2 regions of the Kitasatospora sp. NPDC056327 genome follow, and region 1 is predicted to be linked to the other one. Evidence: riboswitches for the same ligand, from Rfam matches in the RefSeq annotation. Region 1 holds a riboswitch; the other holds the start of a gene.
What was found. A riboswitch is a leader RNA that binds a small molecule or an ion and turns the genes downstream of it on or off. The one in region 1 is predicted to bind S-adenosylmethionine.

Region 1 (3,392 bases):
GGCTCTGGTTCGCCCTCCAGTGGTGGTCGGTCCACTCCGCCGGGCCCGGCGTCGCGTACCTGGTGCACGTGATCGGCTTCGCGGCCGGCTTCCTGCACGCCACCCTCACCGAGCGCCGACCCCGCGGGACCCGCCCCCGCGACGGTGCCCACGACGCCCGATACGCTGGCGACACCTCACAAAGGAGTACGCCACCGTGATCACCGCCATCGTCCTGATCAAGACCAGCGTCGACCGCATCCCGGAGATCGCCGAGGCGATCGCCGCCATCGATGGCGTCAGCGAGGTCTACTCGGTGACCGGCGGCTACGACCTGGTGGCGATGGTGCGGGTGCGGCGGCACGACGACCTCGCCGAGGTGATCCCCGGCCGGCTCAACAGGATCCCGGGCGTGGCGCACACCGAGACCCAGATCGCCTTCCGCACCTACTCCCAGCACGACCTGGAGGCCGCCTTCTCGATCGGCCTCGACGAGTAGACGGACCCGCCCGGACGGACCGGCGGCCCTCAGCCCTCGCGGCGGGTGTCCGCGACGCAGCGGCCGCCCTCGTTGCGGTAGGTCCAGGCCGCGCCGTCCGTGACCAGCTCGCGGACGGCGGTCAGGAACCGGTCCACGTGCTCGTCCGGGGTGCCGGCACCGAAGCTCACCCGGATCGCGTTGAGGCTGCGCTCGCCCGGCAGCGACGGCTCCGGCGCGCCGCACTCCGACGGCGCGGCCTCCTCGTCGCCGAGCAGGGTCCGCACCAGCGGGTGGGCACAGAACAGGCCGTCGCGGACGCCGATGCCGTACTCGGCGGACAGCGCGGCGGAGAAGTGCGAGCTGTTCCAGCCCCGGACGACGAAGGAGAGCACGCCCACCCGGTCCGAGTCGTCGCCGAACAGGTTGAGCACCCGGACCTCGGGAACCTCCGCCAGCCCCGCCTTCAGCCGCGCGATCAGCGCCCGCTCACGGGTCTCCAGCCCGTCGAACCCGGCCTCGGTGAGCGCCTTGCAGGCCGAGGCGATCGCGTAGACACCGATGACGTTGGGCGAGCCGGCCTCGTGCCGGGCCGGGCCGGTGTGCCACTGGACGGCCACCGAGCCGTCGGTCTCCCGGGCCACCGTGCGGGTGGCACCGCCGCCGGCCAGGTACGGGTCGGCCTCGTCCAGCCAGTCGGCCCGGCCGGCCAGCACCCCGGCGCCGAACGGCGCGTACAGCTTGTGCCCGGAGAAGGCGATCCAGTCGACGTCCAGCTCGCGCACCGAGACCCGGTGGTGCGGGGCCAGCTGCGCGGCGTCCAGCACCACCCGGGCGCCGTACCGGTGGGCGGTCCGGGTCAGCTCGGCGACCGGCCAGAGCTCGCCGGTGACGTTCGAGGCGCCGGTGACGCAGAGCAGCTTCGGGCCCTCGGGCGCCGCGGCCAGCGCGGCGTCGAAGGCGGCGACCGCCTCGGCGTGCGAGCGAGGGGCGCGCAGGTAGGTGACGACCAGGCCGGCGTGCGCCCAGGGCAGCAGCGAGGCGTGGTGCTCGGTCTCGAAGGCGAACACCTGCGTCCCGGCCGGGACGGCGCCGGCCAGCAGGTTCAGCGAGTCGGTGGTGGCCCGGGTGAAGACCACCTGGTCGCCCTCGCGCAGGTCCAGGAACTCGGCGACGGTGCGGCGGCTCTGCTCGAACAGGTCGGTGGAGAGCTGCGACAGGTAGCCGGCGCCGCGGTGCACGCTGCCGTAGTAGGGGGCGTAGGCGGCGACGTCGTCCCAGACCCGCTGCAGCGCCGGGGAGCTGGCTGCGTAGTCCAGGGCCGCGTAGCCGACCTTCTCGCCGTTGGCGAGCGGGACCTCGACGTCGTGGCCGAGGACGGCGAGCGGGGCGCCCGGGGCGGACTGCCCGGAGCGGGCCGGACGAACGGCGGCGGTCGAGGACTGGGCGGAGAGGGACATGGGGATGCACTCCTTCTACGGGTCGAGGGACCCCGGGAGTGCGTGCAGTCCGGCGTCCGCGCTTGCCACACGGACGGATTGCCGTGTGACCCGGTCCTCACCCAGGGCACCCCGCCACGGACGGAGGGTTGCCGGACAGCCAGCTGGGGCTTGACGCTGTCGCTCATGACCTGGCGAAGACTCTAGGTCGCGTCCGTCCCGTGGTCAAACGGGTGTCCACATCCCGGACAGCCTCCCGACATCCGGAAGGGCCCGCCGGGACAACTCCCGACGGGCCCCCGACTCCCGTGTCACACCCGTGCGGTGGCCTCCGACCAGTGCTTCAGCAGATCGCGCGCCGCACCCGAGTCCACGGCCGCGGCCGTGCGCCGCATGGCCGCCGCGAGCTGCTCGGCGAGCGGCGCGCCGGTCGGATCCAGGGCCACCAGCGCGGCGGCCGAGTTCAGCAGCACCGCGTCCCGGACCGGCCCGTGCTCCCCGGCCAGCATCCGGCGCGCGACCTCCGCGTTGTACGCCGGGTCGCCGCCGCGCAGCGTCTCGATCCCGACCGGCTCGATGCCGACCTCGCGCGGGTCGAAGGAGGTCTCGGTGACGGCGCCGTCCCGCACCACCCAGACCCGCGAGGTCGTGGTGATGGTCAGCTCGTCCAGGCCGTCGTCGCCCCGGAAGACCAGCGCGCTCGCACCGCGCCGCGCCAGCACGCCGGCGATCAGCCCGGCCAGCCGGGTGTCGAAGCAGCCCACGGCGTGCGCCGTCACCCGGGCCGGATTGGTGAGCGGGCCGAGGATGTTGAAGGCGGTCGGCACCCCGAGCTCGCTGCGGGCCGGACCGGCGTGCCGCATCGAGGGGTGGAAGGTCGCCGCGAAACAGAAGGTCAGCCCGACCTCCTCGGCGACCTCGGCGACCCGGCGCGGCCGGAGGTCCAGGCGGATGCCCAGCTTCTCCAGCACGTCCGAGGAGCCGCTGGACGAGGAGGCGGCCCGGTTGCCGTGCTTGACCACCTTGGCGCCGGCCGCCGCGGCGACGATCGCCGACATGGTCGAGATGTTCACCGTCTTGGCCCGGTCGCCGCCGGTGCCGACGATGTCCACCGCCGGTCCGGGGATGTCCAGCGGCTCGGCGTGCGCGTACATCGAGTCGACCAGACCGGAGATCTCGTCGACCGTCTCGCCCTTGGCCCGCAGTGCGACCATGAACCCGGCGATCTGCACCGGGGAGGCCTCCCCGCTCATGATCCGGTCCATCGCCCACGCGGTGGCCGAGCGGTCGAGGTCCTCCCCCCGCAGCAGCGCCGACAGGATGTCCGGCCAGGAGCGGACCACCTGCGCGGGGTCGCTACCGCCGTTCGCAGGGTGCACGTTCACCATGGCTGACTCCAGCTCTCGCTCCCCGCGGGCGGGGAAGGTCATAAGGATGGAGTCAGCCTATCGAGCGGCGGGGTGCCGGGTCCTCGCCGTTCACCCTTCTTCTCTTGT
Region 2 (3,392 bases), on a different contig from region 1:
GAGACGTTCGCGCCGTCCTTGATCTCCGTCGCCAGACCCTCCGCGAAGCGCACGTCGTCGTCGTTCACGTAGACGTTGACGAAACGGCGCAGCTTGCCGGTGTCGTCCAGGATCCGCGCGGCGATCCCGGTGTGGTTCTTCTCCAGGTCCGCGATGACCTCGCCCAGGGTCGCGCCCTCGGCGGGGACCTCGGCGACGCCGCCGGTGTAGGTGCGCAGGATGGTCGGGATTCGGACGTTGGCGCTCATGGGGGGTCTCCTCGTTTCGGGGGCTGGGCGGACGGGCGGGGCTGGTGGGGCGGGGGGGCCGGACGGGATCAGGCGGTCGCCAGACCGGCGTCCCGGAAGGAGTCCAGGGTCGGCCGGATGACGGCGGTCATCCCGGCCTCCGAAACAGCGTCCAGCGTCTTGAGGCCGTCACCGGTGTTGATCGCGACGGTCTCCTTCGACGGGTCCAGCTGCCCGGTCTCGACCAGCTTCTTGAGCACGCCGACCGTGACGCCGCCCGCAGTCTCCGCGAAGATGCCCTCGGTCCGGGCCAGCAGCCGGATCGCGGCCACGACCTCCTCGTCCGTCACGTCCTCCACCGCGCCGCCGGTGCGCCGGGCGATGTCCAGCACGTACGGGCCGTCGGCCGGGTTTCCGATCGCCAGCGACTTGGCGATGGTGTCCGGCTTGACCGGCCGGATCACGTCGTGGCCGGCCTTGAACGCCGCCGAGACCGGCGAGCAGCCCGCCGCCTGGGCGCCGAAGATCCGGTACGGCCGGTCCTCGACCAGGCCGAGCCGGATGAGCTCCTGCAGACCCTTGTCGATCTTGGTGAGCTGCGAGCCCGAGGCGATCGGGATCACGATCTGCTCCGGCAGCCGCCAGCCGAGCTGCTCGCAGATCTCGAAGGCGAGCGTCTTGGAGCCCTCGCCGTAGTAGGGCCGCAGGTTGACGTTGACGAAGCCCCAGCCCTCGCCGGCCGGATCGCCGATCAGCTCCGAGCAGAAGCGGTTCACGTCGTCGTAGTTGCCCTCGATGCCGATCAGCTCGCCGCCGTAGACACCGGCCATGACGACCTTGCCCTGCTCCAGGTCGTGCGGGATGAACACGCAGGACCGGAAGCCCGCCCGGGCCGCCGCCGCGCCCACCGCGCCGGCCAGGTTGCCGGTCGAGGAGCAGGACAGCGTGGTGTAGCCGAACGCGCGGGCCGCCTCGATGGCGCAGGCCACCACGCGGTCCTTGAAGGAGTGGGTCGGGTTGCCGGAGTCGTCCTTGACGTGCAGCTGGGCGGTGAAACCGAGCTCGCGGCCCAGGTTGTCGGCCTTCACCAGCGGGGTCCAGCCCGGGTTGAGGTTCGGCTTGGACGCGACGTCCGCGGGCACCGGCAGCAGCGGGGCGTAGCGCCAGATCGACGCCGGACCGGCCTCGATCCGCTTGCGCAGCTCCTCCGCGCCCTCGCTGCCGAAGTCGTAGGCGATCTCCAGCGGGCCGAAGCACTCCAGGCAGGCGAAGCTGGGACCGAGCGGGAACCGGGTACCGCACTCGCGACAGGACAGCTGGGTGGCGGGGCCGAGGTCGACGGTGTCGGGTGCGGCGGTGTCAATGGCCATGATGGCGGAGGCCTCTCTCCTCATCTTCCCCGTGACGCGGTCGCGTACGGGCCGGAATTGGCACCTGTCCCGCCGGGGCCCGTGGGCCGGCCGCGCGAGAAGGTTGCCGGGACGTCGACGGGCCGTTCCCTCAGTCCCTCTGGATGAGCTCTGTGAAGTTGTGGTCCTGCTCAGCGGCGACCCCGGCGTGCGAAGGTGCGACCGCTGTACGAAGACTGTATCCGAAGGCGTCAACCTCGAACGGCACCGTCCGCCACGCGAGATGCCCCGTCCCATCCGGCTCCGTACCCCGCCCCGCACCCGACCCCGCCGAGGAGAGCACCGTGCCCGCCGAACCGACCTCCGAGCTCCTCCCCGAGACGGCGTCCTGGCTGCGCCGGCGCTCGTGGAGCGCGGCCGACCGCCCGGTGCACACGCTGCCGGCGGCCAAGCGCGCGCTCGGCCCGGCCGGCACGGTCAGCGTCGTGCTCCCCGCCCTGGACGAGGAGGCCACCGTCGGCGAGATCGTCCGGATCATCCGGCGCGAGCTGATGGAGCGGCTGCCGCTGGTCGACGAGCTGGTGGTGGTCGACTCCGGCTCCGCGGACGGCACCGCCGCGGTCGCGGCCGAGGCCGGCGCCACCGTCGTCCACCGGGACGAGATCCTCCCCCGGCTGCCCGCCGCCCCCGGCAAGGGCGAGGTGCTCTGGCGCTCGCTGCTGGTCACCCGCGGCGAGATCGTCTGCTTCGTCGACGCCGACCTGCGCGAGTTCGACCCCGCACTGGTCTCCGGCATCCTCGGCCCGCTGCTCACCGAGCCCGGCATCCAGCTGGTCAAGGCGATGTACGACCGCCCGCTGGAGACGGACGGCGCGGTGGTGCCGGCCGGCGGCGGCCGGGTCACCGAACTCGTCGCCCGCCCGCTGCTCAACCTGCACTGGCCGGAACTCGCCGGTTTCGTCCAGCCGCTCGGCGGTGAGTACGCGGCCCGGCGCTCGCTGCTCGAACGACTGCCCTTCCCCACCGGCTACGGGGTCGAGCTCGGTCTGTTGGTGGACGCCCTGGAGACGGCCGGGCTGGACGCGCTCGCCCAGGTGGACGTCGGCGTCCGCCACCACCGGCACCAGGACGGCCAGGCGCTCGGCCGGATGGCCGCCACCATCTACCGCACCGCGCTGGAGCGGCTCGACCGCGCCCACCGGCTCAAGGCCGCCGCCGACCTGGTCCACCCGCTGCTCACCCAGTTCACCCGTGACCCGCGGACCCGTGCCTTCACGGCCCACACCCACCCGGTCACCGCCACCGAGCGCCCCCCGATGCACACCGTTCCCGAGTACGCCACCCGGCGGTAGGGCCGCACGCCCGACCGGTCCGACGGGTTTGCCACCCCGGACCCCCGGCAACCAACCAACCATGGGCCTTGACACGACCGAGCGTTCGAATCCGACCGGCACCGCCCCCGTGCTGGTGGCGTCCAACCGGGGGCCGGTGTCCTTCGGCACCGCGGAGGACGGGACGCTGACCCTCCGCAGAGGCGGCGGCGGCCTGGTCTCCGGCCTCTCCGCGATCGACGACCCGGACGCCGTCTGGGTCTGCGCCGCCCTCTCCGACGCCGACCGCCGGGCCGCCCGGGAGGCCCCCGACGGCCGCCTCGACCGGGCCGGCCACGACGTCGGCGGGCAGGCCGTCCGGATGCTCGACATCGACCCGGAGACCTTCGCCCGCGCCTACAACGGCATCGCCAACTCCACCCTCTGGTTCGTCCACCACCTGCTCTGGAACACCCCCACCGACCCCGCCTTCGACGCCGGCTTCC

Region 2: another riboswitch for S-adenosylmethionine. It lies ahead of thrC (threonine synthase); the one in region 1 lies ahead of ACFCX4_RS04010 (aminotransferase class V-fold PLP-dependent enzyme).

What each region holds. Positions count from the first base shown of each region.
Region 1 is NZ_JBHJRC010000014.1:46,391-49,782, forward strand. It holds gene ACFCX4_RS04000 (rhomboid family intramembrane serine protease) at 1-200, shown strand, start outside; gene ACFCX4_RS04005 (Lrp/AsnC family transcriptional regulator) at 197-478, shown strand; gene ACFCX4_RS04010 (aminotransferase class V-fold PLP-dependent enzyme) at 508-1,917, opposite strand; SAM riboswitch class IV at 1,971-2,088, opposite strand; gene trpD (anthranilate phosphoribosyltransferase) at 2,208-3,284, opposite strand.
Region 2 is NZ_JBHJRC010000204.1:12,025-15,416, reverse strand. It holds gene ACFCX4_RS25430 (ubiquitin-like small modifier protein 1) at 1-248, opposite strand, end outside; gene thrC (threonine synthase) at 317-1,597, opposite strand; SAM riboswitch class I at 1,615-1,747, opposite strand; gene ACFCX4_RS25420 (glucosyl-3-phosphoglycerate synthase) at 1,921-2,928, shown strand; gene ACFCX4_RS25415 (trehalose-6-phosphate synthase) at 2,990-3,392, shown strand, end outside.